DNA from 2 places in the Azospirillum terrae genome. Region 2 is predicted to be linked to the other one. Evidence: riboswitches for the same ligand, from Rfam matches in the RefSeq annotation. Region 2 holds a riboswitch; the other holds the start of a gene.
What was found. Region 2 has a riboswitch for thiamine pyrophosphate ahead of ACSVDD_RS17555 (ABC transporter substrate-binding protein). Riboswitches for the same ligand answer to the same signal wherever they lie in the genome.

Region 1: another riboswitch for thiamine pyrophosphate. It lies ahead of ACSVDD_RS02200 (ABC transporter ATP-binding protein); the one in region 2 lies ahead of ACSVDD_RS17555 (ABC transporter substrate-binding protein).

What each region holds. Positions count from the first base shown of each region.
Region 1 covers NZ_JBPXMR010000001.1:474,123-481,096, forward strand. The annotation lists gene ACSVDD_RS02170 (efflux RND transporter periplasmic adaptor subunit) at 1-809, opposite strand, end outside; gene ACSVDD_RS02175 (DUF192 domain-containing protein) at 884-1,360, opposite strand; gene ACSVDD_RS02180 (hypothetical protein) at 1,431-1,979, opposite strand; gene ACSVDD_RS02185 (hypothetical protein) at 1,976-2,575, opposite strand; gene ACSVDD_RS02190 (acetoin utilization protein AcuC) at 2,733-3,842, opposite strand; gene ACSVDD_RS02195 (DUF1194 domain-containing protein) at 3,937-4,692, shown strand; TPP riboswitch at 4,699-4,806, shown strand; gene ACSVDD_RS02200 (ABC transporter ATP-binding protein) at 4,799-5,560, shown strand; gene ACSVDD_RS02205 (ABC transporter permease) at 5,557-6,318, shown strand; gene ACSVDD_RS02210 (ABC transporter substrate-binding protein) at 6,323-6,974, shown strand, end outside.
Region 2 covers NZ_JBPXMR010000006.1:188,781-195,754, forward strand. The annotation lists gene ACSVDD_RS17545 (branched-chain amino acid ABC transporter ATP-binding protein/permease) at 1-1,461, opposite strand, end outside; gene ACSVDD_RS17550 (branched-chain amino acid ABC transporter permease) at 1,454-2,338, opposite strand; gene ACSVDD_RS17555 (ABC transporter substrate-binding protein) at 2,335-3,450, opposite strand; TPP riboswitch at 3,492-3,591, opposite strand; gene ACSVDD_RS17560 (DMT family transporter) at 3,621-4,487, opposite strand; gene deoA (thymidine phosphorylase) at 4,495-5,808, opposite strand; gene deoC (deoxyribose-phosphate aldolase) at 5,815-6,630, opposite strand; gene ACSVDD_RS17575 (purine-nucleoside phosphorylase) at 6,627-6,974, opposite strand, start outside.

The DNA.
Region 1 (6,974 bases), on a different contig from region 2:
GTGAACAAAGTGGGGGCCTGGAGGCTGGATGCCACCGTCTGGCCGACGGTGGCCTCACGGTCCACCACGACGCCGTCAATGGGCGAGCGGATGACCGAGCGGTCGATGTCCACCTGAACGAGCTGCAACGCCGCCTCGCGCTGGGTGACCTGCGCCTCGGCCACCTGGACCTGCGCGGCGGCCACGTTGAGCGACGCTTCGGCCGAGGCGATGCCAGCATCCGCCTGCTGGCGCTGCGCCACGGCGGAGGTGAGCGCGGCGCGGGCCGAGCGGGCGGCGGTCTGCGCCTTCTCGAAGTCGGCGGTGGTCACCACGCCGCGCCCGCGCAGTTCCTCGCGCCGGGTGAGGTCTCGGTCGGCATCCTGGAGCGCCAGTTCGGCGCGTGACACCTGCGCCGCGGCGCTGGCCAGTGCGGCGCGGGCGTTGGCGATGTCGGCCTGCGCCTTGTCGCGCTGGGCGCGCTGGACGCTCAGCGTCGCCTTGGCGGAGTCCAGATCGGCCTGGGCCGACTTCAGCCGGGCCACAAGCTGCGCCGTGTCCAGGCGGGCGAGCACCTGTCCGCGCGTGACCATGCTGTTGAAATCGGCGTTCAGCTCGGCGATGTTGCCGGACAGTTGCGAGCTGACCTCGACCGTCACCACGGCGCTCATCTTGCCGGTGGCGGTGATGGCGCTGACCAGCGATCCGCGCTCCACCTTGGCAAGCCGATAGGCGGCCGGCGGCTCCGCCGCGCCGAACCAGCCATAGGCCGCCGTCCCCGCCGTCACCAGCAGAAGAACCACCAGAACCGTGAAAAACCGCCGCTTCATCGAACCATCGCACTCCGCGCATCGCCGCACGGAGGTATAGGCCGCAAATGCGGCAAACCGGCGGCTGCGTTAACCTATTTGGTGCCGCCGACCGATGGATGCACCACCCGATCGCCGGGACGGATGCCGAGGCGGGCGCTCATGCCGCCGTTGATCTCCAGGATCGCCTTCACCGGTGCGGCGGAGCGGATGGCGTCCAGCGACTGCGGCACGGCGCGCTCGTGGATGTTCACGATTCGCCCATCCGCGGCGATGAACAGCATGTCGAGCGGGATCAGCGTGTTCTTCATCCAGAACGCCGCCGGCTGCACCTGATCGTATATGAACAGCATGCCGGCGTCCGGTTCCATCTTCTCGCGGAACATCAGGCCCTGCGCCTGCTGGCCGGGCGTCAGCGCCACCTCGATGTCGAAGCGGAAGCGCCCGCCGGCCGCCGTCTCCACCGTCAGCGAGGAGCGCTGGAACTGCTCCAGCGCGTTCGCCGGTCCGGGCGCCGCAGCCAGGAAGACGGAGAAGCAGAGGACGAAGCGGCTCAAGAGGCGTCCGATCATCGTTAGGAACCATTCCAGGGGAATCCAGTGCGGGCGACCTTGCCCGCGCGGCGCCGCGCTGTCCAGCGCCTTACGACGTCTTCCGGCCGCTCGGGTACAGGTCTTCCTTCACCGGGGTCACGCTGCGGATCGCATAGCCCGGCCGCGCGCTGAAGCGGCGCAGCGCGCGTTCGGAGGCGTCGCGGTCGGTCTCCGCCCACACCAGATACTCGCGACCGCGCGCCCACTCCGCAGCCAGGGGGTGGCTGGCGTCCACTTCGCGGATCTGGGCGTTGGACACGCTCACCAGCCACTCCTTGTCGCCGGGATTGCGGCGGTCGCTGAGGATCAGCAGGCGCGGACGGCGTTTGCCCTGTTCCTCGCTCAGTTTCTGCTGCACCTCGGCCTGCTTCTTGCGCAACGCCATCATCTCGTTCAACAGGCCGTCGGTTTCCTTGTTGGCGTTTTCCTCCTCGCGCTGGAGGCGCTTGAGGGTGGATTCCAGTTTGGAGATCGACTCGCGCGCCGCCTTCACGCGGTTGCGCGACTGCCCGACGATGGCCTCCAGCGCCATCAGCGTGTTGCCCAGCCACGCGGCCAGCGCGATGATGATCAGGACGATCAGGAAATTCAGCATCATTGCGAGGCCGCCTTGGCTTCCGCCTGCGCTCTCGCCTGCGCTTCGGCGACCATCTTTTCGGACGCGCTGCCGCCCTTTTGGAAGCTTTTCTGGAAGCCGAGCTTGAAGGGGAACGCGGTCTCGACCAGCTGCTTGGCGTCCTCGAAGCTGGTCGCCCACACCTCGGCCACGTTGTTGTAGCGCCAGATCGGGTTGGCCTGCGCCCGCTCGCCGTTGGCGCGGGCCTGCGCCGCCGCCGCCTCGCGCGATATGTTCACCGTGTATTTGGACGCGTGGGCCGCCGGTTCGCCCACCTCGTGCACGAACAGCGGCGGCTGGTCGGCCAGATCGGTGATGGCCTTCTCCATCTTGCGGATATCGCTTTCCAGCCGGTGCTTCTCGGAGGATTGCTGGTTGCGCCGCGCCACCGAGGCGTTGACGCGGTCCTGCAGGTCGTGCGCTTCAGAATGCAGGACGTAAATGCGGTTTTCGATCTGCTCGAGGCCAGCCGTGCGTTCCAGCATGCCCGGCAGGAAATCCTTCATCATCGCGGCCACCGGGAGCGCCGCCAGCATGATCGCGGCAATGGCGATCAAAAGCAGGGTCGTGTTCGACATATCCCGGACCGCGCGCTCCGTCAAAGTCCCGCACCATAGCGTGACGCATTTGTGCACTTCACGGAAGATAATGCCGATATTTAATCAAGGTCAACTCGCTGCGCTGCGATTTCGGACTGTTCAGTGAATAATCGAATGTCATTTTTGGAATACGACATTATGGCTCCAGTGTCAGAGAGGCGACACGGCGCACTTCCTCGCGCACGGGTCCCGGCCGCGGCACGTCGACCAGCGTGGTGAACCAGTGCTCCGGCGGGTTGCGACCGGCGCCACGGTGCCAGGTCAGGGCGCGCAGCACGGACTCCGCGGCGTGCGTCGGAGGCGCCATGGGGTCGAACCCGTTCAGCACCGCCCAAATGCCGGCCCAGCAACGCCCGACCGACCACGGGTTGTACCCGCCGCCGCCCACCACCAGCACCCGCGGTGCCAGCCCGACCAGCGCCCCCACGGCCCGCCAGAGCGCACCGTTGGACAGTTCCAGCTTGCTCAACGGATCGTCGGCCAAGGCGTCGGCGCCGCTCTGCACCACAACCACCTCAGGCCGGAACCGGTGGCCAAGTGGCAGGATCGCCGTTTCCACCAAATGGTCCAGTTCGCTGTCGTTGAACCCCTTGGGCACCGGCAGGTTGCGTACATTCGCTCCGGCGCGCTCCTCCGCGCTGCCGGTGAAGGGCCAGCGCCCGCGCTCGTGCACGGACAGCGTCAGCACCCGGTCGTCGCCGGCGAACGCCTCCTCGACGCCGTCGCCGTGGTGGGCATCGAGATCGACGTAATAGACGCGCTCCACACCGGCATCGAGCAGTTCCAGGATCGCCAGCACCGGCGCGTTCAGATAGCAGAACCCGCTGGCCCGGCCGGGCCGAGCATGGTGGGTGCCGCTGGCCGGGCTGTAGACGATGCCGGGCTCCTCCAGCAGCAGGCGTGCCGCCTGGATGCCCGCCCCGGCGCCGGTGGCCGGACGCCGGTACATCTCCGGGAAGATGGGGTTCTCCAACTTGCCGAGGTTGTGGCGTGCCGCCGTATCGGCATCGACGCGTTGCTCTGCCTCGGCGCGGGCCAGGGCTGCGATGTAGTCGCGGTGGTGGAAGCGCGCCAGCGCGTCCGGCGTGGCCGGTGGGGTTTCGATGTAGGACTCCATGTCCAGCCAGCCCATCGCCCGGCTGAGGTCGAAGGTCGTCGAGACGCGCGGGATGGCAAGCGGGTGCTTCGGGCCGTAACTCGACCCGCGATAGACCTCGCTGCCAAGGAAAAGCGGACGTCGTGCCATGCCCCGTAGAGGTGGGCCGCCGCGGCGCGTCCGTCAACGCACACGCCCTGCCCTTGCCGCTGCCGAACGGCGCCCTTTCTTGTTGGGCATGCCGATGCTGCTTCGCACACTCGCCGCGCTGCTCTTGCTCCTGATCCTGGCACCGCCAGGCCGGGCGGTGGCCGGCGGCGTGCCGGTGGACCTGGAACTGGTGCTGGCGATCGACGTTTCCGGCAGCATCGACCCGGACGAGGCGGAGTTGCAGCGCCGCGGCTACGTCCAGGCGTTCCTCAACCCCAAGGTCATCGACGCCATCCGCTCCGGCCCCTACGGCCGCATTGCCGTGGTCTACATGGAGTGGGCCGGCGACCATTACCAACAGACGGTGATCGGCTGGACCCTGCTCGACAGCCGCGACGCCATCGCCGCCTTCGCCGACCGGCTTGCGGAAGCCGGCATCGGGCGGGAGCGCTGGACATCGATCAGCATGGCGCTGACCGCCGCATCCGGCCTGTTCGAAGGCAGCGCTTACGAGGGCACGCGGCGGGTGATCGACGTGTCCGGCGACGGCCCCAACAACAGCGGCCCGCCGCTGCTTCCCGTGCGCGACGCTTTGGTCGCCAAGGGCATCACCATCAATGGCCTGCCCATCGTCAACGACCGCCCGAACCCGTGGGGCGGCGAGCCGCCGCGCGACCTGGACCAGTACTACCGCAACAACGTGATCGGCGGCCCCGGCGCCTTCATCGTCGTGGCGGACGGTTTCGACGCCTTCGCGCAGGCGATCCTCACCAAGCTGCTGCTGGAAATAGCCGGCACGGACCCGTCGACCGAGCACGCCGCTTGCCCGCACTGCAACGAGTTGCCATAGTTCACGCCATTCACTGGGGGGAGCCGGCTGTCGGCTGAGAGGTCCTATGATCGGGACGACCCCTGGAACCTGATCCGGTTCGCACCGGCGTAGGGACCAGTGAGCCATGCACGCCATCGTTCAGCCGGGCGAAACCCCGGCCCCCACTTCCGTCACCATCGCCGCGGCGCGCCTGACCTACGGCGGCGCTCCGCTGTTCGAAGACCTGAACCTGCGCCTGGAACCGGCGGCGGTGACCGGGCTGCTCGGGCCGAGCGGCGTCGGCAAGACGACCCTGCTGCGCATGATCGCCGGCTTGGCCGAACCGGAGCCGCCCACCACCGTGACCGCCGGTGACGGCCAACCGCTGGCCGGCCGTGTCGCCTACATGGCGCAGCAGGATTTGCTGCTGCCGTGGTTGAGCGTGCTCGGCAACGTGTTGCTGGGCGCCAAGCTGCGCGGCGAGCGGCGCACGCCGGCCCTGCTGGACGAGGCACGCGGCCTGCTGAAGCGTGTCGGGCTGGGCGGGCGCGAGGGCGACCGGCCGGCGGCGCTGTCCGGTGGTCAGCGCCAGCGCGTGGCGCTGGCCCGCACGCTGATGGAGCGGCGCCCGGTGGTGCTGATGGACGAACCGTTCTCGGCGCTCGACGCCATCACCCGGCTGCGCTTGCAGGAGTTGGCGGCGGAATTGCTGGCCGGGCGCACGGTGCTGCTGGTCACCCACGACCCGCTGGAGGCGCTGCGCCTCGGTCACCGCGTGCACGTCATGAGCGGCGCTCCGGCCCGCATCGGCCCGGCCCTGGAGCCGCCCGGCCCGCCGCCCCGCGCCCCGGACGACCCGGCGGTGCTGGCGATGCAGGGCGAGCTGCTGCGGAGGCTGGCGTCATGAGGGCGTTGCGGGCCCTCGTCACGTTGGCCGTGCTGCTGGCGGCATGGCAGGCGCTGGTGTGGGCGACCGGGCTGCCGCGCTACATCCTGCCGAGCCCGCTGGCCGTCGCCGACGCCATGCAGCGCAACGCCGGCCTGCTGATGCAGCACGCGGCGACGACCCTGGCCGAGATCCTGACAGGCCTTGCGCTGGGCGTCGTTCTGGGCGGTGCCAGCGCCATCCTGCTGGCCAGCGTGCGCGGGGCGCGGCGCTGGCTGATGCCGTTGCTGGTGGTCAGTCAGGCCATCCCGGTGTTCGCGCTGGCGCCGCTGCTGGTGCTGTGGCTCGGCTACGGCATGGTGTCCAAGATCGCCATGGCGACCCTGGTCATCTACTTCCCGGTGACCACCGCGCTGTTCGACGGACTGCGGCGGACCGAGCCGGGCTGGCTCGACCTCGCCCGCACCATGGGCGCGTCGGGCGCATCGACGCTGTGGCACATCCGTTTGCCGGCCGCCCTGCCCGCACTGGCGTCGGGCGTGCGCGTCGCCGCCGCGGTGGCGCCCATCGGCGCGGTGATCGGCGAGTGGGTGGGCTCGTCCGCCGGCCTCGGCTATCTGATGCTGCACGCCAACGCGCGCATGCAGGTTGACCTCCTCTTCGCCGCCCTGTTCGTGCTCGGCGCGTTCGCGGTAGCGCTTTACACGGTCACGGACGCGCTGCTGAAGCGCGCGCTGCCGTGGCTTCCCGATTCCCATGCTTTCGATGAAAAGGACTGAGCCGATGAAGTTCCCGTTCGCCGCCGCGGCGCTGGCCGCCGGGCTGCTGACCTCCCTGCCCGCCGTGGCGCAGGACAAGCTGACCGTGCTGCTCGACTGGTTCCTCAACCCCGACCACGCGCCGCTGGTGGTGGCGCAGGAGAAGGGCTTCTTCAAGGAGGCCGGCCTTGAAGTGACGCTGATTGCCCCCGCCGACCCCAACGACCCGCCCAAGCTGGTGGCCGCCGGCAAGGCCGAGTTGGCGGTGTCCTACCAGCCGCAGCTTCAGGTGCAGGTCGGCGAAGGGCTGCCGCTGGTGCGCGTCGGCACGCTGGTCTCGACTCCGCTCAATTCACTGGTGGTGCTGGCGGATGGGCCGGTTAAGTCGGTGAAGGACCTGAAGGGCCGCAAGGTCGGCTTCTCGGTCGGCGGGTTCGAGGACGCGCTGCTCGGCGCCATGCTGGAAAAGGCGGGCTTGAGCATCAAGGACGTGACTCTGGTCAACGTGAATTTCTCGCTGTCGCCGTCGCTGCTGTCCGGTCAGGTCGACGCGGTGATCGGCGCCTTCCGCAACTTCGAACTCAACCAGATGGCCATCGAGAAGCACCCCGGCCGCGCCTTCTACCCCGAGGAGGAGGGCGTGCCGGCCTACGACGAGCTGATCCTGGTCGCCAACA
Region 2 (6,974 bases):
GGCGGGCTCGTCGAGCAGCAGCACCAGGGGTTGGCGGGCGAGCGCGCGGGCCAGTTCGACGCGGCGGCGCAGGCCGGCTGGAAGACCGCCGCAACGGTCCTGCGCCTTGTTCGCCACGTCCAGACGGGCCAGCACGGACAGGGCGTGGGCCTCGGCCGCGGTTGCCGAGGAATCGCGCTCCAGCCGGGCGGCGGCGACCGCTTCGAGGACGGCCGACTCCTCCGGCAAGCCGGCGGACTGGAAGGTGCGCGCAACGCCGGCCCGCGCGATGCGGTCGGGACGGGCGCCGGCCAGTGGATGCCCCAGAAGATCGATGCGGCCGGCGTCGGGGCGCTCCAGACCGCTCACGAGGTTGATCAGCGTCGTCTTGCCGGAGCCGTTGGGGCCGATCAGGCCGGTGATGCGGGCGGACTCCAGCGTGAACGACACGCCGTCCACCGCCCGCACGCCGCCGAACGCCTTCTCCAGTCCCTCGACGCGCAGCACCGGACCATGCGTGACGGGGCGTGCCGGCAGCGGTGCCGGCGGAGGCAGGGACCGGGGCTTGGCGGGCAGCAGGCGGTCGAGCAGGCCGGTCAACCCGTGCGGCGCCAGGATGATGGCGGCCAACAGGGCGGCGCCATAGAGGATCAGGTAGCTGCGTTCCAGAAAACGGAACCATTCCGGCAGGTGGATCAGCAGCAAGGCGCCGAGCACCGCGCCGGCCACCCGGCCGCGGCCGCCGACCACGGATATCGTCAGGATCGACACCATGACGGGGAATTCCAGCACCTCCGGCGAGACGACGCGCTGCGTGTGCACCGACAATGCCCCGGCGGCTCCGGCGTAGAGCGCGCTGAACGCGAACGCCTGCATGCGCAGCCGCCCAACGTCGAGGCCGAGCGTCGCCGCGGCCAGCGGGTCGTCGCGCAGCAGAATCAGCGCCCGGCCCCAGCGCCCGCGCGCCAGCCGCCACGCCAGCAGTCCGCCCAGGGTCACGAAACCCCACACCACGGCGGCCAGCGGCAGGCCGCGCGGCACGTCCATGCCGAACGCCGCGACGCCCGGTACGCCGGGCAAGCCGTTCGCTCCGCCGGTGATGTCCGGCGCGTTGATCGCCAGCAGCAGGACCACCTGAGCGATGCCCAGCGTCGCCAACGCAAAGTAGTGCGATTCCAGCCGCAGCACCGGCAGCCCGACCAGCAGCGCCAGCAGCACCGGCAGCGCCAGTGACACCGGGAACGTCGCCGGGAAGCTCCAGCCCAACTGGCTGCCGAGAATGCCCGTGGCGTACGCCCCCACCCCGAAGAAGGCGCCGTGCGCCAGCGACAGGGCGCCGGACAGCCCGAACACCACCTGGAAGCCGATCGCCGCCAACGCGTACACCCCCGCCACGGTCAGCACGCGCAGGCCATAAGGGGAGGCGTACAGCAACGCGTACACCAGCAGCGCCAGGGCGGCGAGTGCCAGCGCGTTACGCACGGCGCCGGGCCGCCTCGCCGAACAGGCCCTGCGGGCGGGCGACCAGGATGAGCAGCAGCGTCGCGTACAGCGCTCCCAGCGCCACCGGGTAGGACAGCACGGACGACACGCCGACCTCGAACAGCGCGATCAGCAGCGCCCCCACCACCGCGCCGGGCACCGAGCCCCAGCCGCCGATGGTCACGGCGATGTACGCCTTGAGGATCAGGTCGCCGCCGGCACTGGGCGTCACGAAGAACTGGTTGGCAAGCAGCAGCCCCGCCGCCCCGGCGTACGCCGTGCCCAGCGCGAAGGTCGCCAGGATCATGGCGGTGACGGGGATGCCACAGGCGCGCGCCATCTCCGGGTCTTGTGCCGTGGCGCGCAGGCGGCGGCCGAACTGCGTGCGGGCGAACACCCACTGCTGGGCGCCGATGAGCAGCGCCGCGACGGCGACGATGGCGAGCGACTGCACGGACACCACCAACCCACCGAGAGCGACCGTGCCGCCCGACAGCAGCGGCGGGGCGGCGCGCGGCTCGCCGCCGAACAGCGCGTTGGCGCCGTTTTGCAGGATGATGCCGACCGCGATGGTGCTGATGAACACCGACACCGGCGGCCGGCCGCGCAGCGGCAGATAGGCGAGCAGCGACACCAGGAGGCCCAGGGCGGCCATCAGCACCAGCACCAGCGGCAGCAGCGCCAAGCCCGGCGCCGGCCAAAGGGAGGCGAGATGCGGGGCCAGCGCCACGGCCAGCATGCCGCCGGCCATGACCAGATCGCCGTGCGCGAAGTTGACCGCCCCCGTGGCGTTCAGCACCAGCACGAACCCCAACGCCACCAGCGCGTAGGCGGCGCCGAGCGCCACGCCGTTGACGAGGAGTTGCAGGACCGTCACTTCACCACGCCCGTCACGTTGTCGTAGCGCTTGACGAGCTTCGGCACACGCGACGCGCCGTCGTAGCAGACGATGACCGCGGAGTGCGCCATGTTGCCCTTGCCGTCCGAGGCGTACGTCATGGCGAGGCCCTTGTACGCGCCCTTGGACAGCGCGTCGCGCACCTGCTCCGGCGTCCGCGCGCCTTTGGCCGCCGCGTCCAGCACCATCTTGACGCCGTCGTACTGGCCGAGCGCGAAGGCGTCCGGCTCGGCGTTGAAGGCGCGGCGGTAGGCGGCGGTGAACGCCTCCACTTCGGGAGAACCGCCGGACACCGGCGAAGCCGCGGTTTCGGCGCACACGCCTTTCAGCTCGGCGGGCTCCAGCAGCGCCGCGGTGCTCGGCTGGTGCATGGCGGAGCCGGCGACGATGGGGATGGTCACGCCGTGCGCCGCCGCCTGGCGGATGAACAGCGCGGTGGGCGCGGAGTGCAGGTGCAGCACCAGCACGTCGGGGTTGGCGGCCAGCGCCTTGGCGATCACCGGCAGCAGGTCCTTGGCCGAGGTGTCCACCCCCTCCTCGAACACCGGGGTGGCGCCCAGCGCCTTGAAGCGCTCCAGCAGATGCGCCTTGCCGCCCTGACCGTAGGCCGTGGTCTGGTAGATCACCGCGGGGCGCTTCTTGCCCAGTTCCTCCACCACATAGCGGGCGTGCGCCGCCTTGGTCACGGCGTCGCCGGGGAAGAAGCGGAAGACCCAGGGGTTGCCCTGCTCGGTGATCGCCGCGGTGCCCGACACGGTGACCAGCGGCAGCTTGTAATCCTTCGCCAGCGGCAGCATCGCCAGCATCTGCGTGCCGAGCATGGAGGCCACCACCGCCGTCACCGGCTTGCCGGCGGCGCGCTCCAGCGCGGTCACCGCGGCTTCGGGGGAGGTGCCGGTGTCGACCACCTCGGACGTCACGGGCAGGCCGGCGGGGGCCTCCTTGAGCGCCAGCAGCGCGCCGTTGCGCTGGCTGGTGCCCTCCAGCGACAGGAAACCGGTCAGGGGGACCAGCACCGGCACGTTCAGGGAATCGGCGAGCGCGGGGGGCGCCAGCAGAATCGACAGGATGGGAATCGCAAACCGCCGCATGGATGTCCTCCTCGCCGGCGGGGAAACGCCGTACGAGGGCGGGCCTCGGACGGTCGGCTCCCTTCGCTGGCATGACCCAGATCAGGTTCGATGGGTAGTTTCTCAGCCTGTCCCGACGGACAGGCACCCCAGCCGTACGAGCGCGAGAATCGGCAAGCCCGACCGCCTTGTCAAGCTTGCCTCTTTCTGGCGCGGGTCTCGGCGCGCAGCACGTACAGGCCGCTGGCGATGACGATACCGGCGCCGAGCGCCAGCGACGGGTCCGGCGCGTCGCCGAAGATGACCGCGCCGTACAGCACGCCCCAGAGCATCTGCGTGTACTGGAACGGCGCCACCACCGCCCCCGGCGCCATGCGGAAGGCCGAGAGCAGGCAGAGCAGCGCCGTGCCGCCGATCAGCCCGGTCGCCGCCATCAGCGGCAGGTCGGCGAGCCGGGGCGTCACCCAGACGGTGGGCTGCCAGGGCGCCAGCATCGTCGCGGTGAGCAGGTTGCCGTAGAACGGCCAGGAGGGTGCGGTCTCCGCGGTGCCCAGCCGGCGGACGATCAGCGCCGACAGCGCGAAGCACACCGCGCTGACCAGGGCGCCCAGCGCGCCGACGTTCACCACCGCTTGCGTGGGGCGCAGCATGACCAGCACGCCGGTGAAGCCGAGCAGCACCGCCGCCCAGCGCCGCGACCCGACCCGCTCGCCCAGCAGCGGCCCGGACAACGCGGTGATGATGAGGGGCGAGGAGAACAGGATGGCGTAGACGTCGGCCAAGGGCATGCGCTGGAAGGCGAAGAACGCCCCCAGTCCGGCGGCGGAGCCGGTCAGCCCGCGCACGAGCTGGAGGCTCGGCCGCCGCGTCGCCAGCATCCGCGGCCCGCCGCGCGCCAGCGCGAAGCCGGCGATGGGGATCAGCGAGAAGCACGCGTTGAAGAACATCGCCTGCACCAGCGGGTAGGTGCCGGTGAGATGCTTCATCAGGCTGTCAACGACGGAGAACAACGCGAACGCGGTGACGATGAGTGCGATACCGCGGAGGTTGAAGTTCATACCGTCGTCAGATCCTCATGGCCACCAGCGGGCCGGGCTCCGGGGCGGTGTCGGCGATGGTGAAAGCCTCCAGCAGCGCGGCGGCGGCGCGCTCCGCGTCGGCGGTGCTGCGGGCGTGCACGACGGCCAGCGGGCGCTGCGAATCCACCACCTCGCCGAGGCCGGCGACGGCGTCCAGGCCGACCGCCGGGTCCACCAGATCGGTCACCTTGGCGCGCCCGCCGCCGAGCGCCACCACGGCGATGCCGACCGCGCGCGTGTCGATGGCCGCCACCACGCCGGAGCGCGGCGCGTGCACCGCCAGCCGCACGGGGGCGGACGCGAGGTGCTTGTCCGGCGCCTCCAGCAGATCGGCGGGGCCGCCCAGCGTCCGCACCATGCGGGCGAAGCGCTCGGCGGCGGCACCGCTGCGGATCGCCGCGTCAAAACGGCGGCGGCCATCGGCCACGTCCGTCGCCAGCTCGCCCACGACCAGCAGCTCCGCCGTCAGCTCCGCCGTCACGTCATAGAGCCGCGGGTCGGTGGGCTCGCCGCGCAGGAAGGCCAGCGATTCGCGCACCTCCAGCGCGTTGCCGGCGGTGCGGCCGAGCACCTGGTTCATGTCGGTCAGCAGCGCGCGGGCCACCAACTCGGCGCCGGTCGCCACGGTGACGATGCTCTCGCCCAGGGCCTCGGCGGCGTCCAGCGTGGTCATGAAGGCGCCCGAGCCGAATTTCACGTCCATGACCAAGCCATCCAGCCCGGCGGCCAATTTCTTGGACAGGATCGACGCGGTGATGAGGTCGAGCGATTCCACCGTCGCCGTCACGTCGCGCACCGAATAGAGCCGGCGGTCGGCCGGGGCCACGTCGTCGGTGGCGCCGACGATGGCGCAGCCGACCTCCCGAACCACGCGTTGCAGCGTCGCCACGTCGGGTTTGGCCGTGTAGCCGGGGATGCTCTCGCACTTGTCCAGCGTGCCGCCGGTGTGGCCAAGGCCGCGCCCGGAAACCATCGGCACGAAGCCGCCGCACACCGCCACGACCGGCGCCAGGATCAGGCTGACCTTGTCGCCGACGCCGCCGGTGGAGTGCTTGTCCAGCACCGGGCCGGGCAGCCCGAGCGGCTTCCAGTCCAGCACCCGGCCGGACCGCGTCATGGCGCGGGTCAGCGCCACCCGCTCGCCCAGGTCCATACCGCGGAAGAACACCGCCATGGCGAAGGCGGCGGCCTGCCCTTCGGTGACCGAACCGTCGGTGATGCCCTGCACGAAGGCGCCGATCTCCCCGGCGGTGAGCGGCTGGCCGTCCCGCTTCTTGCGAATGATCTCCTGCGGGAGCATCGACGCTCAGTACCCCTCGACCGTAGCCTTGTCGGCGGGTGCCTCGCCCAGCTCGGCCAGCAGCGAGTCGAGCAGGCCCGAGGCGCCGAAACGGAAATTCTTCGGCTTGGCCCAGCCCTTGCCCATCAGCGCGTCGGCGAGGTGCAGGTAGGCGGCGGCGCAGGCCGCGTCGCGCACACCGCCCGCCACCTTGACACCCACCCGGTGCCCGGCCTGCCCGGAGGTGTGCAGCAGCAGCGCCGCCGCCTCCAGCGTCGCGGCCGGCGTGGTCTTGCCGGTGGAGGTCTTGAGGAAATCCGCCCCGGCGGCGATGGCGTCGCGCCCAGCCCAGGCCAACAGGTCGGGGTCGGGGAAGGCGCCGGATTCCAGGATCACCTTCATGGTGACGCCCTCGCCGCACGCCTCGCGGCAGGCGTGCAGCACTTTGAGCGGCAGCGTGCGCGCGCCCTCGATGAAGGCGCGGTAGGGCAGAACCACGTCGATCTCGTCGGCCCCGGCCTTGCACGCGGCCTGGGTGTCGGCGGCGACCGTGGCGGCGTCGGCCTCGCCGGCCGGGAAGTTGACGACGGTGGCGATCTTCACCCCGCTGCCCTTCAGCGCCTTGCGCGCCGGCTTGACGAAGTGCGGCCAGACGCACACCGCGGCCACCGGGCCGACCGGCGTGACCGCGCGCTTGCACAGCGCGAGGACACTCTTTTCCGTGTCGTCGTCGTTGAGGCTGGTGAGGTCGAGGAGCGCCACCGCCCGCCGCGCCATCGCGGGAGTGGATTTGACGTCCTTGGCGGCATCGACGGCGAGTTGCAGTTCGGCGAGCAGTTTCATGGCTGGGCCTCGTCCCCTACGGTCCATCCCTCAAGAAATCCGGTCAGCAGCCGCTCCAGGTCGGTCGCCGCCGCGGCAGCATTGCGCAAGGTGTGATCGTGGTCCACCGGCTCGTCGCTCAAGCCGACGCCGAGGTTGGTGATCACCGCCACCCCGGCGACCCGCAGGCCGCAGTGCCGCGCCACGATGCATTCGGGAACCGTGGACATGCCCACGGCGTCCGCCCCCAGCAGCTTCAACATGCGCACCTCGGCCGGCGTCTCGAAACTGGGGCCGAGCCACGCGGCGTACACGCCTTCCGCCAAGTCGATTCCGAGATCCGCGGCCTTTGCGCGCATCAGGGT